DNA from 2 places in the Streptomyces sp. PKA51 genome. Region 2 is predicted to be linked to the other one. Evidence: predicted binding sites of a transcription regulator. Region 2 holds the regulator's gene; the other holds the start of a gene.
The links. The regulator HrcA, encoded in region 2, represses chaperone genes, less so after heat shock. The targets are predictions, from matches to a motif close to TTNGCACTCNGNNNNNCNGAGTGCNAA.
Positions count from the first base shown of each region.

Region 1: a site for HrcA is predicted at 8,948-8,974, ahead of groES (co-chaperone GroES). Genes of this name have one in related genera too.

Region 1 covers NZ_BAAJPZ010000007.1:220,953-236,592, reverse strand. Annotated here, with positions in the region: gene guaB (IMP dehydrogenase) at 1-826, opposite strand, end outside; gene AC27L3_RS14275 (sigma-70 family RNA polymerase sigma factor) at 972-1,547, opposite strand; gene AC27L3_RS14270 (response regulator transcription factor) at 1,809-2,420, opposite strand; gene AC27L3_RS14265 (WhiB family transcriptional regulator) at 2,842-3,168, shown strand; gene AC27L3_RS14260 (LysR family transcriptional regulator) at 3,289-4,200, opposite strand; gene AC27L3_RS14255 (MOSC domain-containing protein) at 4,280-5,005, shown strand; gene AC27L3_RS14250 (SDR family NAD(P)-dependent oxidoreductase) at 5,104-5,877, shown strand; gene AC27L3_RS14245 (ester cyclase) at 5,960-6,679, shown strand; gene groL (chaperonin GroEL) at 6,772-8,394, opposite strand; gene groES (co-chaperone GroES) at 8,490-8,798, opposite strand; gene AC27L3_RS14230 (polysaccharide deacetylase family protein) at 9,081-9,704, opposite strand; gene AC27L3_RS14225 (class I SAM-dependent methyltransferase) at 10,116-11,330, shown strand; gene AC27L3_RS14220 (MarR family winged helix-turn-helix transcriptional regulator) at 11,428-11,859, opposite strand; gene AC27L3_RS14215 (MBL fold metallo-hydrolase) at 11,968-12,831, shown strand; gene AC27L3_RS14210 (anthrone oxygenase family protein) at 12,894-13,427, opposite strand; gene AC27L3_RS14205 (maleylpyruvate isomerase family mycothiol-dependent enzyme) at 13,433-14,110, opposite strand; gene AC27L3_RS14200 (LysR family transcriptional regulator) at 14,242-15,237, shown strand; gene AC27L3_RS14195 (alpha/beta hydrolase family protein) at 15,234-15,640, shown strand, end outside.
Region 2 covers NZ_BAAJPZ010000005.1:301,215-316,854, forward strand. Annotated here, with positions in the region: gene AC27L3_RS10770 (nitronate monooxygenase) at 1-501, opposite strand, end outside; gene dnaJ (molecular chaperone DnaJ) at 717-1,853, opposite strand; gene hrcA (heat-inducible transcriptional repressor HrcA) at 1,854-2,870, opposite strand; gene AC27L3_RS10785 (MBL fold metallo-hydrolase) at 3,067-3,822, shown strand; gene AC27L3_RS10790 (DUF3097 domain-containing protein) at 3,851-4,681, shown strand; gene hemW (radical SAM family heme chaperone HemW) at 4,856-6,088, opposite strand; gene AC27L3_RS10800 (SpoIIE family protein phosphatase) at 6,116-7,981, opposite strand; gene AC27L3_RS10805 (AMP-dependent synthetase/ligase) at 8,141-10,027, opposite strand; gene lepA (translation elongation factor 4) at 10,245-12,110, opposite strand; gene rpsT (30S ribosomal protein S20) at 12,322-12,582, shown strand; gene holA (DNA polymerase III subunit delta) at 12,860-13,849, opposite strand; gene AC27L3_RS10825 (hypothetical protein) at 13,904-14,200, shown strand; gene AC27L3_RS10830 (arylamine N-acetyltransferase family protein) at 14,399-15,208, opposite strand; gene AC27L3_RS10835 (ComEC/Rec2 family competence protein) at 15,106-15,640, opposite strand, start outside.

The DNA.
Region 1 (15,640 bases), on a different contig from region 2:
TGATGTTGGACTTGACCTTGGCGATCATGTCGAGGATGCCGCGGCTGTGGCCGTGGGCGCTGTCCACGACGAGGAAGTCCACGCCGGCCTCGACCAGCGCCTGGGCGCGCTCGTACGCCTCGTCGCCCACGCCCACCGCGGCGCCGACGATCAGGCGGCCGCCCGCGTCCTTGGCGGCGTTCGGGTACTTCTCGGCCTTGACGAAGTCCTTGACCGTGATCAGGCCCTTGAGCACGCCGTTGTCGTCGACCAGCGGCAGCTTCTCGATCTTGTGGCGGCGCAGCAGCTCGATGGCGTCCTCGCCGGAGATGCCGACCTTGCCGGTGACCAGCGGCATCGGCGTCATGACCTCGCGCACGGCGCGGGCGCGGTCGGTCTCGAAGGCCATGTCGCGGTTGGTGACGATGCCCAGCAGCTTGCCGGCCTCGTCGGTCACCGGGACGCCGCTGATGCGGAAGCGGGCGCACAGGGCGTCGGCCTCGGCGAGCGTGGCGTCCGGGCGGACGGTGATCGGGTCGGAGACCATGCCGGACTCCGAGCGCTTGACCAGGTCGACCTGGTTGGCCTGGTCCTCGATGGAGAGGTTGCGGTGCAGGACGCCCACGCCGCCCTGGCGGGCCATGGCGATGGCCATGCGGGCCTCGGTGACCTTGTCCATGGCGGCGGACATCAGCGGGATGTTGACCCGCACGTTGCGCGAGACCCGGGAGGAGGTGTCCACGGTGTTCGGCAGGACCTCTGAGGCGCCCGGCAGCAGCAGGACGTCGTCGTATGTCAGACCGAGCATCGCGAATTTCCCGGGCAGTCCGTCGACGTTGTCAGTCATGACACCTTCCCAAATGGTCTTGCCCCAGCGAGGACTCCCATGCTAACGGCCGTCGCAGGGTGTCCCATTCCACGAGGAGTGAGGCCCGCATCACTTGGAGCTTCGTACAGGATGCCGTACGAAGACACCGCGTGATGCGGGCGGCTCACTGTTCGGCGAGCGCCCGCAGCCTGCTCAGCGCCCGGTGCTGGGCGACGCGCACGGCACCGGGCGACATGCCCAGCATCTGTCCCGTCTCCTCGGCCGTCAGCCCCACGGCGACGCGCAGCAGCACGAGCTCCCGCTGGTTCTCCGGGAGGTTGGCGAGCAGTTTCTTGGCCCACTCGGCATCGCTGCTGAGCAGGGCCCTCTCCTCCGGGCCGAGCGAGTCGTCCGGCTGCTCCGGCATCTCGTCGGAGGGCACGGCCGTGCTGCCCGGGTGGCGCATCGCGGCGCGCTGCAGGTCGGCGACCTTGTGGGCGGCGATGGCCACCACGAACGCCTCGAAGGGGCGGCCCGTGTCGCGGTAGCGCGGCAGGGCGCACAGCACCGCGAGGCAGACCTCCTGGGCCAGGTCGTCGACGAAGTGCCGGGCGTCGCCCGGCAGGCGGGAGAGCCGCGTGCGGCAGTAGCGCAGCGCGAGCGGGTGCACCAGGGCGAGCAGGTCGTGCGTGGCCCGCCGGTCGCCCTCGGCTGCGCGGGCGACGAGCGCGCCAATGGCTGTCGTGTCGTCGTCGCGCATCGGTCCATGGTGCCGTGAAGCCGGATTCTCCGTGGCACCGCATCCATAGTTGTGCACCGAAGCGTTATGAGCGGGTGCGCCGGCGGTCATCTCCCGCACCTTCCCATCACGCCTGCCCGAGCCGTCCCCGAGGAACTCCATACCTCAAGGATGCGGCAGCGCGCGGGAAACGTGCAGCGGGCCGGGTGGCCGGGGCCTCGGGGGCGGAGCGCACGGCGCCCCGCCCCGCCCGCTCGCCCACCGGAACGGTCCGGCTCACGCCTACCGGACCAGTCCCCAGCGGAAGCCGAGCGCCACGGCGTGCGCACGGTCCGAGGCACCCAGCTTCTTGAACAGACGCCGGGCGTGGGTCTTGACGGTGTCCTCCGAGAGGAACAGCTCGCGGCCGATCTCGGCGTTGGAGCGGCCGTGGCTCATGCCCTCCAGCACCTGGATCTCGCGCGCGGTGAGGGTGGGCGCGGCGCCCATCTCGGCGGAGCGCAGCCGGCGCGGGGCCAGCCGCCAGGTGGGGTCGGCGAGCGCCTGGGTCACGGTGGCCCGCAGCTCGGCGCGCGAGGCGTCCTTGTGCAGGTAGCCGCGGGCGCCGGCGGCGACCGCGAGCGCGACGCCGTCGAGGTCCTCGGCGACCGTGAGCATGATGATCCGGGCGCCGGGGTCGGCGGACAGCAGCCGGCGCACGGTCTCCACACCGCCGAGCCCGGGCATGCGTACGTCCATGAGAATGAGGTCCGAGCGATCGGCGCCCCAGCGGCGGAGGACTTCCTCGCCGTTGGCCGCCGTCGTCACGCGCTCGACGCCGGGCACGGTCGCCACCGCGCGCCGGAGCGCTTCACGGGCAAGCGGGGAGTCGTCGCAGACGAGGACGGATGTCATGGCCGCCCTCCGCAGCTGATGCGCGTCACCTTGAGCCTCCAGAGGCTGGTATTGGTCGTCACCTTGTGCGGTCGACGGCGCCGGGCCCTGCCACCCGCCCGGCTGCTTCATGCGTCAACCGCCTCCGCCCTCTCAACGACGGTCACCCGAAAGAGTTACGGGCTCGGTCGGCCGTGTTCGGCACTCTACGTGAGGGCGCGGACACGGAGCAGGGCGCACGGGGGGCGCCCTGCTCACGGGCCAAGCTATGCCCCATTTGCCCGGTCGGACCTGTTTTTCTTCCCATTTGCCAGCGTCTGTGGCTAGATTCGCAATGAGTCATATTTTCATCTGCTCACACGGCAGATGGAGAGGCAGGTACCTGCACGGTTCGCTGCGGATCGCTTCGGCGGATTCGACGATCGCTTCGAGGGGACAAGCCATGGCAGATTTCTCCCGCCTCCCCGGCCCCAACGCCGACCTGTGGGACTGGCAGCTCCTGGCGGCCTGCCGAGGAGTGGACAGCTCGCTCTTCTTCCATCCCGAAGGCGAGCGGGGAGCAGCCCGCAGCGCCCGGGAGAACTCCGCCAAGGAGGTCTGTATGCGCTGTCCGGTACGCGCCGAGTGCGCGGCGCACGCGCTGGCGGTCCGGGAGCCCTACGGCGTGTGGGGCGGCCTGACGGAGGACGAGCGCGAGGAGCTCATGGGGCGCGCACGGCACCGCCCCATCAACGCGAGCGGCGCGGGCGCGGGCGCGATGACCGCCTGAGCGCCCCCTCCGAGCGCCCCCGCACATACCCGTCGCGGCACGCGGCCCGGCGCGCCCGGCCCGGCGTACGGCCCGGCGCCCAGCCCGGCGCACGGCCCGGCGCCCACCTCGGCGTAGGACTCAGCGCCCCGCCGCGGCCACCAGACGGTCGAGCATGGCCCCGACCGCCGGCACCCGCGCGAGGTCCGGCAGCGTCAGGGCGACGATCTCGCGGTGCACGACGGGCTCGACCGGCACCGTGCGAATGCCCTTGGGCCGGACCGACTCCAGGGCCAGCTCCGGCATGACCGCCACGCCCAGGCCGGCGCCCACCAGCCCGAAGACCGCCGGGTAGTCGTCCGTCGCGAAGTCGATGCGCGGCGTGAAGCCCGACTCCTCGCAGACCTCCACCAGGTGCCGGCGGCACCGCGGGCAGCCGGCGATCCACGGCTCGCGCTCCAGCTCCTGCATCCCGATGCGCTCCGCGCCCGCCAGGCGGTGCCCCTCGGGCACCACGCCGATGAGGCGGTCGCTGAGCAGGGGCCGTACGACGAGGTCGTCCCACTCGGCACCGGCCGCCGGGTCGGCCCCGGGCACCTGGGGGTAGCGGAAGGCCAGCGCGATCTCGCAGTCGCCCTCCCGGAGCATCTGCACCGAGCGCGGCGGCTCCGCCTCGACCAGGGAGACGCGGGTGCCCGGGTGGGCGGCGCGCATCTCCGCGAGCGCGGTGGGCACGAGCGTGGAACTGCCGCTGGGGAAGGACACCAGGCGCACCCGGCCGGCCCGCAGCCCCGCGATCGCCGCGATCTCCTCCTCGGCCGCGGTCAGCCCGGCCAGGATGCCGGAGGCGTGGCGCACCAGGGCCTGGCCGGCCTCGGTCAGGCGCATCTCCCGGCCGGTGCGGATCAGCAGCGCGGTGCCGGCCGACTGCTCCAGGGCCTTCATCTGCTGGCTGACGGCGGGCTGGGTGCAGCCGAGCTCACGGGCGGCGGCGGAGAAGGAACCGGTGGTGGCCACCGCACGCAGCACCCTCAGGTGACGAGCCTCGATCATATTTCGAGCATAAGGCCACCTTGGATCAGGTGGGAAATATCCGTTCGACGCTTTGAGCCGCACCCCCTAGGCTTCGGCCATGTACGTGATCTCCGTGAACATCGGCCGGAACGGCACGCACGACCGCCCCGGCCACGAGGGCGCCTTCACCCCCGGCCTGCCCAGCGGCATCGACAAGCGGCCCATCGACGGGCCCGTGGCCGTCGCCGCGCCCGGCCCGCGGGGCGTCGGCGGCAGCGGCCTCGCCGGGGACGCGATCGCCGACCTGCGCTACCACGGCGGCGACCACCAGGCGGTGTACGCCTTCGCCCGCGAGGACCTCGACGGCTGGGAGCGCGAGCTCGGCCGCCCGCTGCCGGCGGGCTCGTTCGGGGAGAACCTGACGACCCGGGGGCTGGACGTCAACGGAGCGCGCATCGGAGAGCGTTGGCGCATAGGTACGGATCTGCTGCTGGAGGTCTCCGCCCCGCGCATCCCCTGCCGGAAGTTCGCCGACTGGTTGAACGAGGCGGGCTGGGTGCGCCGGTTCACCCGGCAGGCCGCGCCGGGGGCGTACCTGCGCGTCCTGGTGCCCGGCACGGTACGGGCGGGCGACCCCGTGACCGTCGAGCACCGCCCCGACCACCAGGTGACGATCGCGTACGCCTTCCGCGCCCTGACCACGGAGCGGTCCCTGCTGCCCGGCCTGCCGGCGGCCGGCGAGGCACTGCCCCCGCACCTGCGCGAGAAGGCGCTGGCGTACGGCCCGGCACCGGTGCCGGCTTCCGCGCCCGCGGAAACAAGGGAAACAATGGCGCGAATGTGACGCACGGGTCGTCAGGCGGCCGCCGCGGGGCGCCCGGAGGGGCGACGGCGCCCCCGGGCGGGCAGCCGGGAGGGCGGCGCGAGCACTAACGTTCCTGTATGACGACTGCACTGATCACGGGAGCCACCGCCGGCATCGGCGCGGCCTTCGCACGCCGGCTGGCGGCCGACGGACACAACCTGGTCATCGTGGCCCGCGACGAGAAGCGGCTGGGCGAGCAGGCGACCGAGCTGCACGACCGCCACCGCGTCGAGGTGGAGGTGCTCCGCGCCGACCTGTCGCAGGACGCGGGCATCGAGGCGGTCGAGGCACGGCTGTCCGACCGCAAGAACCCGGTGGACCTGCTGGTCAACAACGCCGGCTTCGGCAACAAGGGCCGCTACCTCGAAGTGCCCATGGCCGACGAGCTGACGATGCTGAAGGTGCACTGCGAGGCGGTGCTGCGCCTGACCTCGGCCGCCACGGCGAGCATGCGCGAGCGCCGGCGCGGTGGCGTGATCAACGTGGCCTCGGTGGCGGCCTTCGTGCCGCGCGGCACGTACGGGGCGAGCAAGGCGTGGGTCGTGCAGTTCACCCAGGGTGCCGCGCGCGACCTGGCCGGCAGCGGGGTGCGGCTGATGGCGCTGTGCCCCGGGTTCGTACGGACGGAGTTCCACCAGCGGGCCGGCATGGGCACGGAGAACATCCCCGGCTGGCTCTGGCTGGACGCCGACAAACTGGTGGACGCGGCGCTGAAGGACCTGGCGCGCGGCAAGGCGCTGTCCATTCCCGACCCGCGGTACAAGGCGCTGACCGGGCTGCTGAAGCTGGCCCCGCGCCGGGCCGTCTCGCGCGCCGGCTCCACGACGGGCCGCCGCTACGGGCCGAACTGACCCCGGCGCCGCCGCTCCGCTCCTCCCGGGTGATCCGCCAGGGCTAACCTGGACATATCACCCGGGACCGGGGAGGCGTGCCATGACTTTCGTGCAAGTAGTCGACTGCAGGACCCGTCACTTCGACAAGATGAACCGGCTGATGGACGACTGGATCGCGCTCACCGAGGGAAAGCGCACCGCCACCCACTCCGTCGTCGGCCGGGACCACTCCGACAGGGATCACTACATCGAGATCATCGAGTTCCCCTCGTTCGAGAAGGCGATGGAGAACTCGAACCTCCCGGAGACCGACCGGGTCTTCCAGGAGATCGTCTCCCTCTGCGAGGGCCTGCCGTCCTTCACCGACCTCGACGTCGTCCGCGACGAGCAGCTGGGCAAGTCGACCGTGCGGCGGTTCTTCGAGGAGGTGGCGGTCGGCGGCGACCTCGCACTCGTGGACGAGCTCTTCGCCGACGGCTACCGCGACCACGACATCGGCAGGGCCGAGCCGATCGTGGGCCACGAGGCGATGAAGCAGAACGTCACCGACTGGCGCGACGCCTTCGACTTCCGCTTCGACCTGCACGACGAGCTGGCCGAGGGCGACCGGGTCGCCGTCCGCTGGACCTGGCACGGCAGCCACCAGGGCGACTTCATGGGCCTGCAGCCCACCGGCCAGGAGGTGCGGATGACCGGCAGCACCGTCTTCCGGCTGGAGGACGGCAAGATCGCCGAGGGCTGGTGGACCTACGACCTGCTGGGCCTGCTGCGGCAGCTGGGCGGGGTGAACCTCCAGCGCCACGTACCGGCCGAGGGCTGAGACGTACCGGCCGGGGGCCGGGAAACGCGGCCGGGGCCCGGCCTCCCGAGGGGAGGCCGGGCCCCGGCGCGAGCGGATCCGATCCGCAGGGATCAGTGGGCGTGGCCGTGACCGTGGCCGGCCTCCGCCTTCTCCTCTTCCTTCTTCTCGACGACCAGGGTCTCGGTCGTCAGCAGCAGGGAGGCGATGGAGGCGGCGTTCTCCAGGGCGGAGCGGGTGACCTTGACCGGGTCGATGACGCCGGCCTTCACCAGGTCGCCGTACTCGCCGGTCGCGGCGTTGAAGCCGTGGCCCTTCTCCAGCTCGGCCACCTTCGAGGTGATGACGTAGCCCTCGAGGCCGGCGTTCTCGGCGATCCAGCGCAGCGGCTCGACGACGGCGCGGCGGACGACGGCGACACCGGTGGCCTCGTCGCCCTCCTTGCCCAGGCCGTCCTCCAGCACCTTGGCGGCGTGGACCAGGGCGGAGCCACCACCGGAGACGATGCCCTCCTCGACCGCGGCGCGGGTCGCGGAGATGGCGTCCTCCAGACGGTGCTTCTTCTCCTTGAGCTCGACCTCGGTGGCCGCGCCCACGCGGATGACGCAGACGCCGCCGGCCAGCTTGGCCAGGCGCTCCTGCAGCTTCTCGCGGTCCCAGTCGGAGTCGGTGGTCTCGATCTCGGCCTTGATCTGGGCCACGCGACCGGCGACGTCCTCGCTGTTGCCGCCGCCGTCGACGATGGTGGTGTCGTCCTTGGTGACGGTCACGCGGCGGGCCGTGCCGAGCACGTCCAGACCGGCCTGGTCGAGCTTGAGGCCGACCTCCTCGGCGATGACCGTGGCACCGGTGAGGGTGGCCATGTCGCCCAGCATCGCCTTGCGGCGGTCGCCGAAGCCGGGGGCCTTGACCGCGACGGCGTTGAACGTGCCGCGGATCTTGTTGACGACCAGCGTGGACAGGGCCTCGCCCTCGACGTCCTCGGCGATGATCAGCAGCGGCTTGGAGCCACCACCCTGGATGATCTTCTCCAGCAGCGGGAGCAGGTCCTGGATGGAGGAGATCTTGCCCTGGTGGATGAGGATGTACGGGTCCTCGAGGACGGCCTCCATGCGCTCCTGGTCGGTGACCATGTAGGGCGACAGGTAGCCCTTGTCGAACGCCATACCCTCGGTGAAGTCGAGCTCCAGGCCGAAGGTGTTGGACTCCTCGACGGTGATGACACCGTCCTTGCCGACCTTGTCCATCGCCTCGGCGATGAGCTCGCCGACCTGCTTGTCCTGGGCGGACAGCGCGGCGACGGCGGCGATGTCGGACTTCTCGTCGATCGGGCGCGCGGTGGCCAGCAGGTCGTCCGAGACGGCCTTGACCGCGGCGTCGATGCCCTTCTTCAGGGAGGCCGGGGAGGCGCCGGCGGCGACGTTGCGCAGGCCCTCGCGGACCAGCGCCTGGGCCAGCACGGTGGCGGTGGTGGTGCCGTCGCCCGCGATGTCGTTGGTCTTGGTCGCCACCTCCTTGACCAGCTGGGCGCCCAGGTTCTCGTAGGCGTCCTCGAGCTCGACCTCACGGGCGATGGTGACGCCGTCGTTGGTGATGGTCGGGGCGCCGAACTTCTTGTCGATGACGACGTTGCGGCCCTTGGGGCCGATCGTCACCTTCACGGTGTCGGCGAGCTTGTTGACGCCGCGCTCGAGCGCGCGACGCGCGTCCTCGTCGAACTTCAGGGTCTTGGCCATGGGTTACGTATCCTCGCGATCTCTCAACGAACTGCGCCCCGGGCGCCCGGCTGAATGGGCGCGGGAGCCAGGGGCGCAGACGTGTTGCCGGTGAATTACTTCTCGATGATCGCGAGCACGTCGCGAGCCGAGAGGACGAGGTACTCGTCGCCGTTGTACTTCACCTCGGTGCCGCCGTACTTGCTGTACAGAACGACGTCGCCGACCTTCACGTCGAGCGGGAGGCGCTCGCCGTTCTCGAAGCGGCCCGGGCCCACGGCCAGGACGGCGCCCTCCTGGGGCTTCTCCTTGGCGGTGTCCGGAATGACCAGGCCGGAGGCCGTGGTCTGCTCGGCGTCGAGCGGCTGGACCACGATGCGGTCCTCGAGCGGCTTGATGGCAACCTTGGAGCTGGCGGTCGTCACGATCCGACCTCCCCCTTCGGAGATCTCACGGGGTTAACTGTCTGAGGTGGCGACCAGGTCGATCCGTCGTCGCGGGTGCCGGACCTGCCCGTCGCTGCGTTTGGCACTCACCGGGGGAGAGTGCCAACGGAGCCGAGACTATGACGCGGTTAGCACTCGGTCAAGCGGAGTGCCAATTCACACCCGCGGCGAGCCGCACGCGCAGGCGACGACGGGGGCCGCCCGAGGCCCTACCCACCGGGGCGCGGGCGCACTCCTCGTACGTCCCTCGGGGACCGCGCCTCAGACGTAGTCCTCCAGGCGGCCCACCGTGTAGCCCTGGCGCTCGATGCTGCGCAGCATGTTCGTGACCATCTGCGTCATCGTCGTCCCCTTGAGCTCCTGCGGCCCCCGGAAGTGCGCCAGCACGATGTCGCCCGGGCGCAGGCCGTCCCCCTCCGCGTAGCGCATGTCGTTGATCTGCATCGTGGCCTCCCACAGGACGACCGCCCGCACCCCGCACGCCCCCGCCGCCGCGAGCGTGGCGTCGTTGTAGTTGCCGTACGGCGGCCGGAACAGCGCGGGTCGCTCGCCGAATCGTTTCTGCAGCGTCTCCTGCTGCCTGCAGATCTCCTTCTTCTGCGCCTCCGCCGACAGCGTGCGCAGGTTCGGGTGGTCGATCGTGTGGTTGTCCACGCCGTTGCGCACGCCCCCGCCCGGCGCGTCGCGCAGCTGCTCGAAATAGCCGTAGCCCTGACCCGTGTGGGCGACGCTGTCCGTCAGGAACATCGTGAACGGCAGCTTCAGGTCCTTGGCCATCTTCACGAACTGCGGGTCCTTCTCGGCCCCGTCGTCGAAGGTCAGGAAGACGACCTTGTCCTGCGTGGGGACGCGCCGCACGATCTTCGGCGCGTCCCCGTCCCTCATCCCGTCCGTGATCTTCTTCGCGGGCGGCGCCGGGGGCGCGGCCGGCGGCCGGTCCAGCCCCCAGCGGCGGTACGCGGCGGCGTCGGGCGCCGGCTCGCCCTTCCCCGGGTGCGGCGTCCCGGCGACGGCCGAGGGAGCCGAGGAGGGGGAGGAGGGGGAGCCCGACGAATGCGCCGCACTCCCCGACCCCGCCGAGGAACACCCGGCTATCAGCATCAAAGCGGCGGAACCAGCGGCGGCGGCAGCGGCGGCAGCACGTCGGCGGCCGGAAAAGAAGGGGCTCACGCTGACGATTCTTGTCCACGAGTTCGATCACTGCGAGCGGGGCGTCCCCGGGCACCGGCCCCCGCCGCTCCCGCGGCCGCGATCAGGCGCGCGACCTGCACAGAGCGCCGGGGTACGTTGGAGCACGTGCCCGCACCGAACGCCGAGACCAACCCCGAGACGACCCCCGAGGCCGACGCCTTCGCCGCCCTCCTCACCGACGAGGGCCGCCGTCTGCTGGACGACCTGCGGGACTACGACCCCGCCCGGGAGCTCGCCACCGCCACCCGGCTGCGCCGCGAGCACCCCGCCGAGCTGGTCTCCGCCGCCCTCGGACAGGCGCGTCTGCGGCAGCGGGCGGTCGCAAAGTTCGGCGCGGCCGACGCGCACCGCATGTTCTTCACGCCCAACGGCGTCGAACAGGCCACCCGCGCCTCCGTCGCCGCCCACCGCGCCCGCCGCTTCGCCGCCCTCGGCGTACGCCGCCTCGCCGACCTGTGCTGCGGCAACGGCGGAGACGCCATCGCCCTGGCCCGCGCCGGCATCGCCGTCCTGGCCGTCGACCGCGACCCGCTCACGGCCGCGGTCGCCCGCGCCAACGCCGAGGCGCTCGGCCTCGCCGACCTCATCGAGGTCCGCTGCGCCGACGTCACCGACGTCGACACCTCCGGCTACGACGCCGTCTTCGTCGACCCCGCCCGCCGCGGCGGCCGCGGCCGCATCTTCGACCCGGAGGCGTACTCCCCGCCCCTGTCCTGGGCGATCGACGCCGCCCGCAGCGCCCCGCACGCCGCCCTGAAGATCGCTCCCGGCGTCCCCCACGAGGCCGTCCCGGACGATGCCGAGGCCGAGTGGATCTCCGACGGCGGCGACGTCAAGGAGGCCGTCCTGTGGTTCGGCACCGAGCCCGGCACCCGGCGCGCCACCCTCCTGCCCGCCGGCGCCCACCTCACCGGCGCGGGCCTTCCCGACCCCGCCGTGCGCCCCGTGGGCCGCTACCTCTACGAACCCGACGGCGCCGTCATCCGCGCCCACCTCGTCGCGGACGTGGCGGCAGCGCTGTCCGACGACGCCGGCCTGATCGACGGCACCATCGCCTACGTCACCAGCGACGAACTGCGCCCGACGCCGTACGCCACGGCGTACGAGATCACGGACGTCCTGCCCTTCAACCTCAAGAAGCTCAAGGCCCTCGTCCGCGAACGCGGCATCGGCGTCGCCGTCATCAAGAAGCGCGGCTCCGCCGTCGAGCCCGAGGAACTCCGCAGGAAGCTCAAGCTCGACGGCCCCCACTCCTGCGTCATCATCCTCACCCGCGCCGCGGGGGCACCGGTGATGCTGCTGGGACAGCCGGCGGCCTGACGGCCGTGTGTGGCGCCATGTGGCGCCACGTGATGCCGTCGACATCCTGCGCGCCAAGGGGTGAGCGCGCCCCCTGCCGCTTCGGCCTGCGAAACGGTCAGCCGCGACCGGCGATGGCCCGCTCCACCAGGCCGCGCAGGACGCCCTGCTCCTCCGCGGAGAGGCCGGACAACGGGGAGTCCACGGCGAGGAGTTCGAGGAGGCGTGCGCGCAGTGCAGTGCCTTCGGCGGTGAGGACGAGGTGCTTCGCGCGGCGGTCGACGGGGTGCGGGTGGCGCTCGACCAGCTTCTGCTTCTCCAGCTTGTCGACGACGAAGGTGGTGTTGGAGGGCTCGCAGCACATGCGCTCGGCGAGCTCGCGCATGGTCATCGGCCCGCTCATCTCCCGCAGCGCGGTCGCCTGGGGCGCGGTGAGGCCGAGGACGGCGGCGCGCTCGCGTACGTGGTCCCCGAGCCGTTGGGCCAGCCCGTTCACCAGAGAGCACAGCTGCCGCTCGGCCATCGCCCGCGACTCCGGTGAGGTCGTCATACCGCCAGCCTACCAACTGCATCAAGCGCACATATTTACAGCTTGAATGATTCGAGCTTGATGCTTATCGTGATCAACGTCGCCGCAGGGACCCGACGAAGGAGAAACATGGCTGACGTGACCGTGGCTCAGGACGAACGACTGCGCCGCCCCGCCGGAATCCGCTCGATCCGGCTGGGCGACACGAAGGTGTCGTACATCCCGGACGGCGACGTACGGCTCCGGCCCCTGGAACTGCTCCAGGACACCACCGACGAGGTGTGGGCCGCGCACCCCGAGTACCTGGACGCCGACGGCCGCCTCGTCGGCAGCGTCGGCGCCCTGCTCGTCGAGCACGACGACCGCGCCCTGCTGATCGACACCGGCTTCGGCCCCCGGACGCTCACGGCCCCCGACGGCCCGCTCGACACGATCCACGGCGGCGCGCTCCCGCAGAACCTGGCCGCGCTCGGCCGCGCCCCCGAGGACATCGAGGCGGTGGCCTTCACCCACCTCCACGCCGACCACCTGGGCTGGGCCTGCGAGCCCACGTTCGCCCACGCCGACTACCTGATCTCCGAGCAGGAGTGGGCCGGGCGCGACGCCCTGGCGGCCCAGGGCATGGCCGAGCAGGTCGCGGCCCTCGCCCCGCACGTCCGCACGATCACCGACAGGCAGGAGATCTTCCCCGGCGTCCAGGTGCGGGTCGCTCCCGGCCACACCGTCGGGCACGCCGAGTACGTCATCACCGGGGGCGGCCGGCGACTGATCGCCTTCGGCGACGCCATGCACACCCCGATCCAGGTCGACCACCCCGGCTGGTCCGTGGCCTTCGACCACGACACCACCCGCACCGCCGACCACCGCCACCGCCTCGTCGCCGAACTGGCGGAGCCCGGCACGATCGGCTTCGGCGTCCACTTCGCCGACGTGGTCTTCGGCCACGTCCGGCAGGACGGCACCGGCCCGGCCTGGCGCCCGGTGGACGCCTGACCCGGGCGATCCGGGTGATCCCGATGGTCCGGGCAGTCCGGGCAGTCCGGGCAGTCTTGGCGCTACGCGGCCGGCGCCCCGGCGGGGCGCCCGGTCACCGCCGGGAGGGCGAGAAGGACCAGCAGCCCGAAGGCGACGGCCGCGGACAGCGTGCGGGCGTCGTTGAACAGCTCCCAACGCCGCAGGACGTCCGCGTACCCGGCCGGGGGCGCGGTCGCGGCCCACTGCTTGATACGGCCGTTGATGGGGACGTTCCCGAACCGCGTGATCAGGAACGACGCGACCACCAGGGCTCCCGCCACGCCGGCGAGGACGCGGCCCCGGCCGCGTTCCACGACGGCCAGGGCGAGGGTGCTCAGGGCCGAGACGGCCATTGCGCCCTGCATGGTGATGCCGTTCTTCGCCATGAGGGCCGTGTGGAAATCGAGCCTCATGGCGATCGGCACGACATCGAACGTCGGGACGAGATTGGCGGCGCCGTAGCCGAAGGCGCCCGCCAACAGGCCGGTGGAGAACAGCGAGAGCGCCCGCAGGAGCCGGGTGCGCCGAGCCGTGACCGTCGTCATGGCGCTGGTCGTCATGGCGCTCGTCGTCATGGCGCTCACCGGCCGGTGGCCGTGAAGCGGCCGCTCGGCTCGCCGTGGAGACGGCCGTACGGGAGCCTGCGGCCGAAGGCGAGCAGGAGGAGGTCCTGGGCGGCGCCGTACACGGGGGCCCCGGAACCGTAGGACCAGTCCATGTCCTCGGCGCACAGCCGCACCCCGCGAAGGTCGACGCCGAAGAACTTCAGGCCACGGGGCCTGATGTCGTCGAGCAGGACCCGCAACCGGTCTTCAGGGACCCGTCGGCCGAGCCCGAGGGCGACGGTGACGTCCAGGCCGTGCACCACGTCATGGCCGAGCGCCGCCACGAACCCGCCGACCGGCGGCGTCCAGGGATGGCGGGCGTTGTCGCGCAGAAAGGCGCTGAGCTCGGCCGGGGAGTGGGCGGCCGCGTCCCTGCGGGCGACGCGGTCGGTCATGCGGTGCAGGTTGCCGCGGGCCTTGGCCAGTTCGCCCAGGGTGACGGGCAGGGAGAGCCGGAACCCCATCGACATGTGGGCGACGACCTCGCGCACCCGCCATCCCTCGCACAGGCTGGGCACGTCCCACGCCTCGGCCGGCAGGCTGTCGAAGAGGTCGGCCAGTTCCCGGCGTTCCGCCGCGATGGCGGCCCTGACGACCGAGGCATCCGTCGCGTTGCGGCCCGTCACGTCGTCATCCGTCGCGGTGCCGTCCATCGCGTCGCCATCCGTCGCGTTGCGGCCCGTCGCATTGCCGCCCGTCGCTTTGTGGTGCATGGGATCAAGCGTGCGGGCGGCCGATCCATATTTCCAATAGACAGTTGTGCTGCTACCTAGCATTGCCGCTTATGGAACTTCGCCAGCTGCGCTACTTCGTGACCGTCGTCGAAGAAGGCGGCTTCACGCGCGCAGCCGCCCGTCTGCACCTCGCCCAGCCCGGCCTGAGCGCCCAGATCCGCCAGCTGGAACAGGAGCTGGGGCAGCCCCTCCTCGACCGCTCCCGCCGCTCGGTGACGCTCACCGAGACGGGCCGGGCCGTCCTGCCGTACGCCCGGGCCGCGCTGGCCGCCGCCGATGCGGTACGGCAGACCGCCGACGCGTACACGGGGCTCCTGCGCGGCCGCGTCTCCCTCGGCCTGGTCTCCGGAGCCACGGGCCACGCCTTCGACATCGCCTCGCTCCTCGCCGACTTCCACGACGCCCACCCCGCCCTGGAGGTCGCCCTCACCGAGGACACCTCGGAGCGGATGCAGGCCGCAATCCTGGCCGGCGAGCTCGACATCGCCCTCCTCGGACCCACCGACGAAGTGCCCCCGCCCGGCCTGTCCCTCCACACCGTCATCGACGTCCCGCTGGCCGTCGTCGCCGCACCCGGGGACCCGCTCCTCACCCCCGGCGACCGTACGAGCGTCCCCCTCGCCGAACTGCGCGACCGCGCGCTGATCTGCCTGCCACGCGGCACCGGGGTACGCGCGGCACTCGAACGCGCCTGCACCCGGGCCGGCTTCCGCCCCCACGTCGCCTTCGAGGCGGCGGCACCCCCCGTGCTCGCCCAGCTCGCCGCCCGGGGCCTGGGCGTCGCCGTACTCCCGGCCGGCGAGGACGACGGCCCCGCGCCGGACGGCGACGGAGCCCTGCGGACCCTGACCATCGTCCGCCCCGCGATCCGCGCCCGCATCGCCCTCGCCTGGCGCGCCACCGGCCCCACGAGCCCTGCAGCCCGCGCCCTGCTCGACCGCCTCCGCGCGGCCCTGCCCACGGCCCCCGGGGGTTTTCCCCCTTCGCGGCCCGGGGGGTCGCTCCATACCCCGGCGACGCGGCCAACGAGCATGATCCACCCATGACTTCACGACGAACGAGAATGCGGCGCATTGCGGCTGGTGCGGCGGTCCTGGGCAGCGTGTCCGCCCTGGTCGCTCCGGCGTCGGCGTCGGCGGCCGGCTCCCGCGGCGGGTCGGCACAGGGCGGGGCCGTCGTCTCCGTCGAACGGGCGACCGACCTGACGGCGGAAGAAGTGGCCGGGCAACTCCGGGGACAGATCGACACGTCCTCGGTCCGCTACGGCGTGACCGCCTATCGGGTCACCTACCGCACCACCGACAGCACGGGCGCCCCCACGACCGCGAGCCAGCTCGTCGTCCTGCCCAAGAACGGGGCACGCCACCTGTCCCCCGTCTCCTGGCTGCACGGCACCACCGCCTACCGCAAGGACGTCGCCTCGGAGAACCCGAAGTCGACCGACCGGCT
Region 2 (15,640 bases):
CTGCGCGGCGCGCGCCTCGGCGGCGGAGGTGACGGTGACGACGGTCGCCGTACCGACCGCGGCGAGGGCGTCCACCGCCGTACGGGAGGGACACCCGAAAGTGAACGAGACGACGGCGACGGGGTCGTCGAGGAGGGCGGCGAGCTTGGCGTCGTAACCGTCGTCGGTCGCCTGGTCCGGGTCGCCGAGCGCGACGCCGTACGCGGCGGCCTCGGGCGCGATGCGGCGCGCGTACGCGGCGACGGCACCGGGATCGGCGGCGGGCGGCTGCGGCAGGAAGAGGTTCACGCCGAAGGGGCGGGAGGTCAGGGCGCGCACCTGCCGGATCTCCTCGCGGAGGGCGCCCGGGGTCTTGTAGCCGGCGGCGAGGAAGCCGAGGCCACCGGCGTCGCAGACGGCCGCGGCGAGGGCGGGGGTGGACGCTCCACCCGCCATGGGGGCCTGCACGATCGGATGCTCGAGCTGCTCGAACAGTGCGGTCACTCCGGTCGACGGGGGCATGACCTCATCGTGTCACAAGGCGGGCGGGGGCCCGGGGCCCCGGGAGCGCCAGGCGCCCGATGTGCTGGAGGGGCCGCCCCAACGGGCGGCCCCTCCAGCACATCGGCTACGGGCTACCGCCCGTTGAACGCGTCCTTCAGGCGCGAGAACAGGCCCTGCCGGCCCGGCTTGCCGTACCCGCCCGGGGGACGACCCCCGGACCCCCGGCCGCGCGCCTACCGCCCGTTGAACGCGTCCTTCAGGCGCGAGAACAGGCCCTGCTGGCCCGGCTTGAACTCGCCCATCGGGCGCTCCTCGCCGCGGATCTTGGCCAGCTGGCGCAGGAGGTCCTCCTGCTGCGGGTCGAGCTTGGTCGGCGTGGTGACCTCGACGTGGACGATCAGGTCGCCCCGGCCGCCGCCGCGCAGGTGGGTGACGCCTCGGCCGTGCAGCGGGATCGACTGGCCGGACTGGGTGCCCGGGCGGATGTCGATCTCCTCGACGCCGTCGAGGGTCTCCAGCGGCACCTTCGTGCCGAGCGCGGCCGCCGTCATGGGGATGGTGACCGTGCAGTGCAGGTCGTCGCCGCGGCGCTGGAAGACCGGGTGACGGGTCTCGTGGATCTCCACGTACAGGTCGCCGGCCGGGCCGCCGCCGGGGCCGACCTCGCCCTCGCCGGCGAGCTGGATGCGGGTGCCGTTGTCGACACCGGCCGGGATCTTCACCGTCAGCGTGCGGCGGGAGCGGACGCGGCCGTCGCCGGCGCACTCCGGGCACGGGGTGGGCACGACCGTGCCGAAGCCCTGGCACTGCGGGCAGGGGCGGGAGGTCATGACCTGGCCCAGGAAGGACCGGGTGACCTGCGAGACCTCGCCGCGGCCGCGGCACATGTCACAGGTCTGGGCGGAGGTGCCGGGGGCCGCGCCCTCGCCGCTGCAGGTGGTGCAGACGACGGCGGTGTCGACCTGGATCTCCTTGGTGGTGCCGAAGGCGGCCTCGGTGAGGCTGACCTCCAGGCGGATCATGGCGTCCTGGCCGCGGCGGGTGCGCGAGCGCGGTCCGCGCTGCGACGCCTGGCCGAAGAAGGCGTCCATGATGTCGGAGAAGTTGCCGAAGCCCGCGCCGAAGCCGGCGCCGGCGCCCGCGCCGCCCGAGGAGGACAGCGGGTCGCCGCCGAGGTCGTAGACCTGCTTCTTCTGCGGGTCGGAGAGCACCTCGTAGGCGGCGTTGATCTCCTTGAACCGCTCCTGCGTCTTGGGATCCGGATTGACGTCCGGGTGCAGCTCGCGCGCGAGGCGGCGGAAGGCCTTCTTGATCTCGTCCTGCGAGGCGTCGCGCCGTACGCCCAGGACCGCGTAGTAGTCCGTGGCCACTTACGACTCCGCCAGGATCTGTCCGACGTAACGTGCCACTGCGCGTACCGCTCCCATCGTTCCGGGGTAGTCCATGCGGGTCGGTCCGACCACGCCGAGTTTGGCGACGGCCTCGTCGCCCGAACCGTAGCCGACGGCGACCACCGATGTGGAGTTCAGCCCTTCGTGGGCGTTCTCATGACCGATGCGCACGGTCATCTCCGTGTCCTTGGTCTCACCGAGCAGCTTGAGCAGTACGACCTGCTCCTCCAACGCCTCCAGCACGGGCCGGATCGTCAGCGGAAAATCATGACCGAAACGAGTGAGATTGGCGGTGCCGCCGATCATCAGCCGTTCCTCGGTCTCCTCGACCAGCGTCTCCAGCAGAGTCGCAAGGACCGTCGAAACGGTTCCTCGGTCCTCCTGGTCGAAGGAATCGGGCAGGTCCTGCACGAGCGGCGGCACGTCCTTGAAGCGCCGCCCCACGACCCGGCTGTTGAGCCGGGCCCGCAGGTCCGCCAGCGCGGCCTCGCCGACGGGCGCCGGGCAGTCGATCATGCGCTGCTCGACCCGGCCGGTGTTGGTGATCAGCACCAGCATGATGCGGGCCGGGGCCAGCGCGAGCAGCTCCACGTGCCGCACGGTCGAGCGGCTCAGCGAGGGGTACTGCACCACGGCGACCTGCCGGGTCAGCTGCGCCAGCAGCCGCACCGTGCGCGCCACCACGTCGTCCAGGTCGACGGCACCGTCCAGGAAGTTCTGGATGGCGCGCCGCTCGGGCGTCGACAGGGGCTTGACCTCGGCCAGCTTGTCGACGAAGAGGCGGTAGCCCTTGTCGGTGGGGATGCGGCCGGCGCTGGTGTGCGGCTGGGCGATGAAGCCCTCGTCCTCCAGCGCGGCCATGTCGTTGCGCACGGTGGCCGGGGAGACCCCCAGCTTGTGCCGCTCGGTCAGTGCCTTGGAGCCGACCGGCTCCTCGGTGCCCACGTAGTCCTGGACGATGGCGCGCAACACCTCGAGCCTGCGTTCGCTCAGCATCGCGCGCACCTCCAGGGTCAGTGGTCCTACCGTCGTACGGGGATCCGCCGGGCCCTTCCGCCCTTGGCACTCAATGGTCACGAGTGCCAGATCCCGTAGGCAAGTGTACGGCCGGGCCCCACGACCGGGGCAAGGGCCGTCCGCGCCCCTTGCCTCCGGACGGGCAACGCTATCGGTCAGCCGCTAGCGTCGCCGTATGGAAACTCACGCGAACGCGGGCGCGGTGGGGGGCGGGGCCGGAGCGCGCTGGGAACACCTCGCGCCGGGTGTCGTACGCCGCAGGCTGCCGGGCTGGGACGCGACCGCCGGCGCGGTCGCCGGCAGCGACGGGGTGCTCGTCGTGGACACCGGTTCCTCGCTGCACGAGGGCGTGGAGATCCGGCACGAGCTGCAGGAGATCTTCGGCCTGCCCGTGACGCACATCGCACTGACCCACCCGCACTTCGACCACGTCCTGGGCACGGCGGCCTTCTCCGGCGTCCAGGTGTACGCGGCCGTGGGCGCCGGAGAACTCCTCGGCCGCGAACGCAAGGAACTGCGGCACGACGCCGTGCTGCACGGCATGCAGCCCGACCTCGCGGCCGAGGCCGTGGAACTGCTCGTCCTCCCCGGCCACGGCGTCTCCGGACAGGTGGCCCTCGACCTCGGCGGGGGACGCCGGGCGCTGCTGGTCAACATCGGGCCCGGGCACACCGCCCACGACCTGGCGGTGCTGGTGCCGGGCGGCACGGACGCACCCGACGTGGTCTTCTGCGGCGACCTCGTCGAGGAGTCCGGCGAACCGCAGGCCGGTGCCGACGCCCTCCCCCATGCCTGGCCCGCCGCCCTGGACCGGCTGCTGGCCCTGGGCGGCGAGGACGCGGTGTACGTGCCGGGGCACGGGGCCGTGGTCGACGCGGGCTTCGTACGGCGGCAACGCGACGAATTGCGGGAGCGCTTCCCCACTCCGTGATCCGCCATCTTGATCCACAATTGCGGCCATGCGCAGCAGAGAGTACGGACCGGCCGACCTGACCCCGCCGTGGAAGCGGAAGGGACCGCCCGTACCGGAGGTACCGGCCGAGGTGGACCTGGTGGTCGAGGAGGTCACCACCGGGTTCTGCGGCGCGGTGGTGCGGTGCGAGAAGACCGCGCAGGGGCCCGTGGTCACCCTGGAGGACCGCTTCGGCAAGTGCCGGGCCTTCCCCATGGAACCGCGCGGCTTCCTGCTGGAGGGGCGCGTCGTCACGCTCGTACGCCCCGCTGCCGCGGCCCCCGCCGCGCCCTCCCGCACCGCGTCCGGCTCCCTCGCCGTCCCCGGCGCCCGGGCGCGCGTCGCACGCGCCGGGCGCATCTACGTCGAGGGCCGGCACGACGCGGAGCTCGTGGAGCGCGTGTGGGGCGACGACCTGCGCATCGAGGGCGTGGTCGTGGAGTACCTGGAGGGCATCGACGACCTGCCGGAGGTCGTCCGGTCCTTCGGCCCCGGGCCCGACGCGCGACTGGGCGTGCTGGTGGACCACCTGGTGCCGGGCACGAAGGAATCACGGATCGCGGCGTCGGTGACGGGCGAGCACGTGCTGGTGGTGGGGCACCCGTACATCGACGTGTGGGAGGCGGTGAAACCGGCGTCGGTGGGGATCGCGGGGTGGCCGCGGGTGCCGCGCGGGGAGGACTGGAAGACGGGCGTGTGCCGGGCGCTGGGGTGGCCCGCGAACACGGGGGCCGCGTGGCAGCGGATCCTGGGTTCCGTGCGCTCGTACAAGGACCTGGAGCCGGCGCTGCTCGGGCGCGTGGAGCAGCTGATCGACTTCGTGACGGTGGGTGGGTAGGGGGCGCCTGCGGCGGGCGGTGCCCCGGACCCGCCCTTTCTCCCCCAGCTACCGCTGGGAGGTGCCCCCAGTTTCCGAAGGGGCTGCCGCCCCTTCGAGACCCCGCGCGGTCCTGCGGGGGTGCGAGGGGGCCGCAGGCCCCGCTCGGAAACGGAGAAAGGGCGGGACCGGGGGTCAGTCCACCAGGTCGCGGACCACCGCGTCCGCCAGCAGGCGGCCTCGGAGGGTCAGGGCCGCACGGCCCTCCGCGAAAGCGACCGGTTCCAGCAGGCCGTCCGTCAGGGCGCGCTGCGCCGCCGCCAGGCCGGCGGGGCGCAGCAGGGACAGGGGGCAGCCGTCCACGAGCCGCAGCTCCAGCAGGATGCGCTCGACGCGGCGGTCCTCGTCCGCGAGGATTTCGCGACCGGCGCCAGGGGAACGGCCCTCCGCCAGTGCCTGCGCGTACGCGCCCGGGTGCTTGACGTTCCACCAGCGCACGCCGCCGACGTGGGAGTGGGCTCCGGGGCCGGCGCCCCACCAATCGGCGCCGCGCCAGTAGAGCTCGTTGTGCCGGCAGCGGGCGGCTTCGGTGGTGGCCCAGTTGGAGACCTCGTACCAGGTGTAGCCGGCCGCGGAGAGGGTCTCGTCGGCGATGAGGTAGCGGTCGGCGTGCACGTCGTCGTCGGTCATGGGCACCTCGCCGCGGCGGATGCGCCGGGCCAGCTGGGTGCCTTCCTCGACGATGAGGGCATAGGCGGAGACGTGGTCGGGGGCGGCGCCGAGGACGGCGTCGAGGGAGGCGCGCCAGTCGTCGTCGCTCTCCCCGGGCGTGCCGTAGATCAGGTCGAGGTTGATGTGGTCGAAGCCGGCTTCCCGGGCCTCGGCGACGCACGCCTCGGGGCGGCCGGGGGTGTGGGTGCGGTCGAGGATCTTCAGGACGTGCTGCCGGGCGCTCTGCATGCCGAAGGAGATGCGGTTGAAGCCGGCGGCGCGCAGTTCGTCCAGGTAGCGGGGGTCGACGGATTCGGGGTTGGCCTCGGTGGTGACCTCGGCGTCCTCGGCGAGGCCGAATTCGTCGCGGATGGCGGCGAGCATGCGGCCGAGGTCGGCGGCGGGCAGCAGGGTGGGGGTGCCGCCGCCGACGAAGACCGTCTCGACCGGGCGCGGGTCGTCGCCGAGCACCTTGCGGGCGAGCCGGATCTCGTCGGTGACGGTCCCGGCGTAGGTGTCGCGGGAGGCGAGCGCGCCGCCGGAGCCGCGCAGCTCACTGGCGGTGTAGGTGTTGAAGTCGCAGTACCCGCAGCGCGTGGCGCAGTAGGGGACGTGCAGGTAGAAGCCGAGGGGCCGCTGCCCGGAGCCGGCGAGGGCGTGGTGGGGCAGTGCCCCGTCCTCGGGCATGGGCTCGCCGTCAGGCAGTACGGAAGGCATGGGGTCCATTGTCCGTCATGCCGGGGGTTACTCGGCTCGGAGCACCAGCAGGGCGAGGTCGTCGTCGGGAGGGGTGGGGGCGAAGGCGTGGACGGCGTCGCGGATGCGCCGGGCGACGCCTTCGGCGGTCAGGCCGGTGCAGGCGGTGAGGGTGGCGGCCAGGCCGTCGGCGTCGTCGAAGAGGCGGTTGCCGGCCTTGCGCTCGGTGACGCCGTCGGTGACGCACAGCAGGGTGTCGCCGGCGGCCATGTCGAAGGTCTGGCTGCTGTAGGCGACCTCTTCGACGACGCCGAGCAGTATCTGCGGGGCGCCCACGGCCCGTACGGAGCCGTCGGGGCGCAGCAGGAGGGGCAGGGGGTGGCCGGCGCTGGCGAGGGTGCAGCGGACGCCGGAGCCGCCGTCGGTGCGGGGCACGAGCTGTCCGTGGAGGAGGGAGAGGAAGCGGGGGGCGGGGCCGGGGGCGTCCTCGGCGGCCTCCTCGGCGAGCATGTGGTTGAGGCGGGTGAGCACGTCGGCGACGCCGTAGCCCTCCTTGGCCAGCAGGCGCAGCCAGGGGCGGACGAGGCCGGTGGTGACGGCCGCTTCGGGGCCGCTGCCGCAGACGTCGCCGAGGGCGAAGCACCAGCGGTCGTCGCCGGCGGCGAAGACGTCGTAGAAGTCGCCGCCGGCGGCGGTGTCGCCGCAGGGTTCGTAGACGACGGCCTTGTCGATGCCGGGGATGTGGGCGACGCCGCGGGGCAGCAGGCCGCGCTGGAGGATGGTGCTGATGGTGGCCTGGCGGGTGTACTGCCGGGCGGAGGCGAGGGCCTGGGCGAGGCGGCGGGCGAAGTCCTCGGTGAGGCCGGTGACGTCGTCGCCGAGGCCGGGGCCGGCGGTGCGGCCGAGCAGGAGGGTGCCCAGGGCCCGGCCGCCGGCGACGAGGCGGCAGGCGAGGGCGGGCCCGTGCGGGGCGCCGGTGGGGGCGGGGCCCGGCGGGTCCTGGCGGTACGGCCAGGGGGCGGGCCGGCCGGTGGCGGGCAGCAGGGGCGGGGCGTGCAGGAGGGCGGCGCGCAGGGGCTCGGTGCGGCGTTCGTCGGCGTGCCAGACGCAGGACAGGCGCGGGGCGGGGTGAATGGTGCCGGGGGCGGACTCGGCGTCGAGCCACACGGCGCACCAGTCGGCGAGCCGGGGGACGGCGAGCTGGGCGGCCAGCGAGGCGACGGTGTCCTCGTCGAACTGGCCGGCGAGCAGCTCGGAGGTCTCGGCGAGGAAGGACAGGGCGCGGTGGCGGCCGGTGTCGGCGGGCGGCCGGGCGGGGGGCTCGGGGCAGGAGCCGGGGCCGAGGTTCTCGGCGACGCGCAGGTCGCGCAGGAGCGCCTGGTCGGAGAGGGCGGGCGGTTCGCCGGCGCGGTCGGGGCGGCTGGTGGGCAGGTGGAACCACACCGTTTTGTCGGTGCGGCGGTAGGCGGTGCCCCAGGTCTCGGCGAGCTCGGCGACCAGGCGGAGGCCGCGGCCGCAGTGGGCGGGGCCGTCGCGCTCGCCGGGGGCGGGGCGGCGGGCGCGGAACTCGCGGGTGGGGTGGTGGTCGGTGACCTCCACGACGAGGCTGCCGCCGCGGGCGGGGTCGAGGCGGCATTCGAGGTCGACGGAGGTGCCGGCGTGCACCACGGCGTTGGTGACGAGCTCGCTGACCAGCAGCGTGGCGTCGTAGGTGACGACGTCGTGGGCGTTCCAGCCGGCGAGCACGGTGCGCACGAAGCGGCGGGCGGCGGAGGGCGCGCGGGCGTCGCCGGGCAGGCTGGTGCGGGCGGTGGCCGACTGGCCCGGGCAGCCGCCGGTGGCCTGCGCGCCCGCTCTGCGGGAGGGTGCGCGGGCAACCGGCGCGCCGTTTCCGGACGTTGGCGATGTCCTCACGGTGACGCTCCTGACCGCTTACGGCATAGTGCGGGATTCACCACCGCCAGGGTGACAGACGGGCGGTGCCCAGGTGCGCCGAGTTGGGCAAGTGGACGCTTTGGGAGTACGGCGGGCATGGGGCGCGAAGGACGGGGCAGGAGCCGCCGTCCGGGCCTCTCACGCCTCGCGGGCCCCTGCGTACATCTCCTCGATCAGGTCCTTGTACGTGCGCTCGACGACCGGCCGCTTGAGCTTGAGGCTGGGGGTGAGTTCGCCGTGCTCGACGTCCAGTTCGCGCGGCAGCAGACGGAACTTCTTGATCGTCTGCCAGCGCTGCAGGCCCTCGTTGAGCCGCTGCACGTAGCCCTCGACCATGGCGTGGGTCTCGGGGGCGGCGACCACCTCCGCGTACGGCTTGCCGGCCAGGCCGTGGCCCTCGGCCCAGTCGAGGACGGCGGGGCCGTCGAGGGCGATGAGGGCGGTGCAGTAGTTCCGGTCGGCGCCGTGCACGAGGATGCTGGAGACGAACGGGCACACGGCCTTGAAGCGGCCCTCGATCTCGGCGGGCGCGACGTACTTGCCGCCGGAGGTCTTGATGAGGTCCTTCTTGCGGTCGGTGATGCGCAGGTAGCCGTCCGGGGAGAGTTCGCCGATGTCGCCGGTGTGGAACCAGCCGTCGGGCTCCAGCACCTCCGCGGTCTTCTCCGGCTGGCGGTGGTAGCCCTCCATGACGCCGGGGCCGCGCAGCAGGATCTCGCCGTCGTCGGCGATGCGCACCTCGGTGCCCGGCAGGGGCTTGCCGACGGTGCCGGTGCGGTAGGCATCGCCGGGGTTGACGAGGTTGGCGGCGCTGGTCTCGGTCAGGCCGTAGCCCTCCAGGATGTGGATGCCGGCGCCGGCGAAGAAGTAGCCGATGTCGGGGGCGAGGGCGGAGGCGCCGGAGACGCAGGCGCGCAGCCGGCCGCCGAACGCCTCGCGGATCTTGGCGTAGACGAGGGCGTCGGCGACGCGGTGCTTGGCGGCGAGGGCGAAGGGAACGGCCTTGCTGCCGGTGCGGCGGTAGTTGTCCTGGGAGACCTTGGCGTACTCGCGGGCGACGTCGGCGGCCCAGCGGAAGATCTTGTACTTGGCGCCGCCGCCGGCGCGCGCCTTGGCGGCGACGCCGTTGTAGACCTTCTCGAAGATGCGCGGGACGGCGGCCATGTAGGTGGGCCGCACGACCGGCAGGTTCTCCACGATCTTGTCGATGCGGCCGTCGACGGCGGTGATGTGGCCGACGGCGATGTGGCCGGTGGTGAGCACCTTGCCGAAGACGTGGGCGAGCGGCAGCCACAGATACTGCACGTCCTCGGGCTGCACCAGCTCGGTGGCCTCGATCGCCCGGGACATGTACGACCAGGCGTCGTGCCGCAGCCGTACGCCCTTGGGGCGGCCGGTGGTGCCGGAGGTGTAGATGAGGGTGGCCAGCTGCTCGGGGCGCAGGGCCTCGATGCGCTCGCGGACGGCCTGCGGACGGCGTTCGAGCAGGGCGGCGCCGCGCTTCTCGAGGTCGGCGAGGGAGAGGACCCAGCCCTCGGGGTCGCCCTCGGCGGGGGTGGCGTCGGCGGCGTCGATCACCACGACGTGGGCGAGGCCGGGCAGCTCGGCGCGGCGCAGCCGGGCCTTGGCGAGCTGGGCGGCGTCCTCGGCGATCAGGATGCGGCACTCGGCGTCGGAGAGCATGAAGGCGGTCTCGTCGGCGTCGGTGCTGGGGTAGACGGGGGTGGTGGCGGCGCCGGCGCACATGATGCCGAGGTCGGCCAGGATCCACTCGACGCGGGTGGCGGAGGCCAGGGCGACGCGCTCCTCGGGGAGGATGCCGAGGTCGACGAGGCCGGCGGCGACGGCGAAGACGCGGTCGGCGGCCTGGCGCCAGGTCAGGGAGGCCCAGGTGTCGGGCCCCTCGCCGGCGGCCGGTACGGGGTAGCGGTAGGCCTCCGCGTCGGGGGTGGCCTCGACCCGGTCGAGGAAGAGGGTCGCCACGGAGGGCGGCCGGTTCTCGATCAAAGCCTGCGTCTCGGTCACGGCATCCTCCGGGGCCCGCCTCGTTGCTGGTGACTCGCGAGTAACCTTCGAGCAGTGATCAGGGTAGGCCGGAAGAGCCCGTCGCGTAAGAGTGCGGAACCGGCTGATCAAGCGCCGGTCGGCGGAGGATTTTCGCAGACCCGGCAATAGTCCGCGCCGCGGATCGTGCGGTGATGCCGCCGTGCCCCGGCCGGAAGCCCGGCCGGGGCACGCGCTGTCACTTCTTGCCCTTGTCGCCCTCGTCGCTGGAGAGCACCGCGATGAAGGCGTCCTGCGGCACCTCGACGCTGCCGACCATCTTCATCCGCTTCTTGCCCTCCTTCTGCTTCTCCAGCAGCTTCCGCTTGCGGGAGATGTCACCGCCGTAGCACTTGGCGAGGACGTCCTTGCGGATGGCGCGGATGGTCTCGCGGGCGATGACACGGGAGCCGATGGCCGCCTGGACCGGCACCTCGAAGGCCTGCCGGGGGATGAGTTCCTTGAGCTTGGCGACCAGCCGCACGCCGTACGCGTAGGCCTTGTCCTTGTGCGTGATGGCGGAGAAGGCGTCGACCTTGTCGCCGTGCAGCAGGATGTCGACCTTGACCAGCTCGCTGGTCTGCTCGCCGGTGGGCTCGTAGTCCAGGGAGGCGTAGCCGCGGGTCTTGGACTTCAGCTGGTCGAAGAAGTCGAAGACGACCTCGGCGAGCGGCAGGGTGTAGCGGATCTCGACGCGGTCCTCGGAGAGGTAGTCCATGCCGAGCAGCACGCCGCGGCGGTTCTGGCACAGCTCCATGATCGAGCCGATGAACTCGCTGGGCGCCAGGACGGTGGCCCGCACGACCGGCTCGTACACCTCGGCGATCTTGCCGGTGGGGAACTCGGAGGGGTTCGTCACCGTGTGCTCGGTGCCGTCCTCCATGACCACGCGGTAGACCACGTTGGGCGCGGTGGCGATCAGCTCCAGGCCGAACTCGCGCTCCAGGCGCTCGCGGATGACCTCCAGGTGCAGCAGGCCGAGGAAGCCCACGCGGAAGCCGAAGCCCAGGGCGGCCGAGGTCTCCGGCTCGTACACCAGTGCGGCGTCGTTGAGCTGGAGCTTGTCGAGGGCGTCGCGCAGCTCGGGGTAGTCCGAGCCGTCCAGCGGGTACAGGCCGGAGAACACCATCGGCTTGGGGTCCTTGTAGCCGCCCAGCGCCTCGCTGGCACCACCGTGCAGCTGGGTGATGGTGTCACCGACCTTGGACTGGCGCACGTCCTTCACACCGGTGATCAGGTAGCCCACCTCGCCGACGGACAGGCCGTCGGCGGGGGTCATCTCCGGCGAGTTGGTGCCGATCTCCAGCAGCTCGTGGGCGGCGCCGGTCGACATCATCTTGATGCGCTCGCGCTTGCTCAGCGTGCCGTCGACGACCTTCACGTACGTCACCACGCCGCGGTAGGCGTCGTAGACCGAGTCGAAGATCATCGCGCGGGCGGGCGCATCCTTGACGCCCACCGGGGCCGGGACGGTCGCGACGACACGGTCGAGCAGCGCCTCGACGCCCATGCCCGTCTTGGCCGACACGCGCAGCACGTCCTCCGGCTCGCAGCCGACGAGGTTGGCCAGCTCCGCGGCGAACTTCTCCGGCTGGGCGGCGGGCAGGTCGATCTTGTTGAGGACCGGGATGATCGTGAGGTCGTTCTCCATCGCCAGGTAGAGGTTGGCGAGGGTCTGCGCCTCGATGCCCTGGGCGGCGTCCACCAGCAGAATGCAGCCCTCGCACGCGGCCAGGGAGCGGGAGACCTCGTAGGTGAAGTCGACGTGGCCCGGGGTGTCGATCATGTTCAGGATGTGGGTGGCACCCGCACCCTCGCCCTCGGTGGGCGCCCAGGGCAGACGGACCGCCTGGGACTTGATCGTGATGCCGCGCTCGCGCTCGATGTCCATCCGGTCGAGGTACTGCGCACGCATCTGCCGCTGGTCGACCACACCGGTCAGCTGGAGCATCCGGTCGGCGAGCGTCGACTTGCCATGGTCGATGTGCGCGATGATGCAGAAGTTACGGATCAGAGCCGGGTCGGTACGGCTCGGCTCGGGCACGTTGGTAGGGGTCGCGGGCACGCAGGATCCATTCGGTGACTTCGGCGTGTGAACGCCAGTCTCGGCGGGAGTCGGATATACGACGCCTCCATGGTCCCATGACCGGCGGGCTCGGTCCGGTTTGGGACGCCGGGGCGCGTACTGGTAGCCTGGCTCACTGTGTCTTGTCGTGCCCTCTCATCACGCACACGGCACATGATCGAAATCCAACGAACCTGAAAAGGCTCTTTTCGTGGCGAACATCAAGTCCCAGATGAAGCGGAACAAGACCAACGAGAAGGCGCGCCTGCGTAACAAGGCCGTCAAGTCCTCGGTCAAGACCGCTGTCCGCGCGGCCCGTGAGGCCATCGTCGCCGGCGACGCCGAGAAGGCTGTTGCCGCCGTCCGCCTGGCCAGCAAGAAGCTGGACAAGGCCGCGAGCAAGGGCGTCATCCACAAGAACGCCGCCGCCAACAAGAAGTCGGCGCTGGCCAAGCTCGTCTCCGCCAAGTAAGGCCGGACGACACCGTCTGATCGCCGGCTACGGACCCCAGCGGACCCTCTCAACCGCTCCGGACCCGGCACCCCCGCCGCACGCGGCCGTTCGCCACGCGGGTGCGGCACGAGCCTCCTGAGGCTCATCGATCCACCCCGGAGGCCCGGTGCCGCCCTTTCCCCAGGGCCGGCACCGGGCCTCCGGGCGTTTCTCCGGTGAGGGTCTCCCGTAGGGATTGCCCGAAGAGGTCGCCTCAGGGCCTGAAGAGGTTGTCTCAGGGAGCGAGCGCCGCAGGTCAGCGGCTGCCGCTGCGGGCGGCCCGGGCCACGGCGACCACGGCACGCTCCAGGGCGTACTCCGGGTCGTCGCCGCCGCCCTTCACCCCGGCGTCGGCCTCCGCGACGGCGCGCAGCGCCGCGGCGACACCGTCCGCGGACCAGCCGCGCATCTGCTGGCGCACCCGGTCGATCTTCCAGGGCGGCATGCCCAGCTCCCGGGCCAGATCCGCCGGCCGCGCCCCGCGGGGGGCCGAGGCCAGCTTGCCGATGGAGCGGACGCCCTGCGCCAGGGCACTGGTGATCAGCACGGGGGCGACGCCCGTCGCCATGGCCCAGCGCAGCGCCTCCAGCGCCTCGGCCGCCCTGCCCTCCACGGCCCGGTCGGCGACCGTGAAGCTCGACGCCTCCGCCCGGCCGGTGTAGTAGCGGGCGACCACGGCCGCGTCGATGGCGCCTTCGATGTCCGCGACGAGCTGGGAACAGGCGCTCGCCAGCTCCCGCAGGTCGCTGCCGATCGCGTCCACCAGCGCCTGGCATGCCTCCGGCGTCGCCGAGCGGCCCACCGCGCGGAACTCCCCGCGGACGAACGCCAGCCGGTCGGCCGGCTTGGTCATCTTGGGGCAGGCGACCTCGCGCGCCCCCGCCTTGCGGGCCGCATCCAGCAGACCCTTGCCCTTCGCCCCGCCGGCGTGCAGCAGGACGAGGGTGATCTCCTCGGCGGGCGCGGTCAGATAGCCCTTGACGTCCTTGATCGTGTCCGCCGACAGGTCCTGCGCGTTGCGGACGATCACGACCTTGCGCTCGGCGAACAGCGACGGACTGGTCAGCTCGGCCAGCGTCCCCGGCTGGAGCGCGTCGGGGGTCAGATCCCGGACGTCGGTGTCGGCATCGGCCGCCCGGGCGGCCGCGACCACCTCCTGCACGGCGCGGTCGAGGAGGAGATCCTCCTGCCCCACGGCGAGCGTGACGGGGGCGAGCAGGTCGTCGGGTGCAGTCTTCCTGGCCATCGGGAACAGCATCCCATGCCCCAGTGACAGACCCCCTCGTACGCCCGTGATCCCATGCCGCACAATGGGCGGGTGACCAGCGCTTCCTCCTATATCTCCACTTCATCAGAACCCCTCCGGCACCTGCTCGTGCTGCCCGACCGCGACGCCGCCGAGGAGGCCGCGGACGAGGCCGGCCGGCGCTTCGGCCTCGACGAGGACCCCCAGGTCGTGCGCGAGGCGCTCGCCGGCGAGGACGACGCCGAGGACGCCCAGTGGCTGGTGGTCCTCGAGGACCCCGACGGCGACCTCGACGTCGCCGCCCTGCGCGAGCTCGCCGACGAGTACGACGGCTGGCTCGAGGTCGAGTGACGCGTCGCGTCGCGCGCTGAGCAGCGCCCCGTAGGGGCGCGGGGCGTTGTCGATCTGCGGCTGCCGCCGCGTGGGCGCGACAAGTCACGGCGCGCCCGCGGACGGGGGCTGTGCTGTGACCGGGCCTCGGGGTGGCGCGTCGACTGCGGGCCGTCGGTGGCCGATCGCGCAGTTCCCCGCGCCCCTGCGGGGCGCCCCCTAGGCCAGGGGGCGGACCTCCGGTATCCGCTCCAGTTCGATGCCGAAGTGCTCCCGGTAGGCGGGCAGCAGCTCCTGATCGGTCAGCGTCCTCTCCTCCCGGCCACCGGGGCCGGAGGTGATCAGCGTCCGTCCGGCGAGGGTGATCCGCCCGCCCGAACCGGTCGGCCGGGAGCACAGCACCGACCGGGTGAACGGCGACTGCGGCGACGTACGGTGCCACCAGCTGCCGCCCTCGAAGTCGGCCAGCTCCCGCGGCCGCCGCTCCAGGCGGTACTGCACCTCCCCGTTCCTGACGACGTCCAGGTCACCCTCCTGCGTCTCCACGATCCGGAACACCCCCGACGGGTCCGCCTGCTCGCCGCGCTCGGCCAGGCGCAGCGGCACCTGGCTGTTGCGGCCGAAGCCGACGTCCACCAGGAACGACTCCCCCGCCCCCTCCTCCCCTTCCTTCTCGTTTCCCTCGATGTCCACCTGCAGGGCCATGTGGTCGAAGGGAATGCCGAAGCGTCCCTGCGGGTCCGCCACCCGGCCCGCGAGCAGGCTCACCCGGTAGCCGAGTGCCGTCAGCAGTTCGGCGAAGGCACCGTTGAGCTCGTAGCAGAAGCCGCCCCGCGCCCGCCGCACCACCTTGTCGACCAGGGCCGCGCCCTCCAGGGCGATCTCCTCTCCCAGATGGATGGAGAGGTTCTCGAAGGGCACCGCGATCACGTGGCGCAGGTGCAGCTCGCGCAGCGCCTCGAGGGTGGGGGCGACCGGGCGGCGGGCCCCGATGCGCCCGAGGTAGGCGTCCGTATCCGTTGTTTGCATGGCAGTTGTGTGCATGGCAGCTTTCTATCCCCCGTCAGGAACGGTCCGGACGCGGGGTCCCGGCGCCGCCGGCGGGCGCGGCCGCTCGTCGCCGCCGTCGCCGGGCCGGTGACGGCGAGGGCCCCGCCGGTGTCGGTGCGCAGGACGACCGTGCCGCGCTCGCGCAGCGCCCGTACCGTGCGGTCGGCCGGGTGCCCGTAGGGGTTGCCGGTGCCCACCGAGATCAGGGCCAGGCGCGGGGCGAGCCCGGCAAGGAGGCGGGGGTCCTGGTGGGCGGAGCCGTGGTGGGCCACTTTGACGACGTCCACGGGCGGCAGGCCGGGGTGGGTCTCCCACAACTCCTGCTGTGCGGGCGGCTCCAGGTCGCCCAGCAACAGGAGCGTGAGCCCGAAGCTGCGGACGAGCAGCACGACGCTGGCGTCGTTGGGGCCG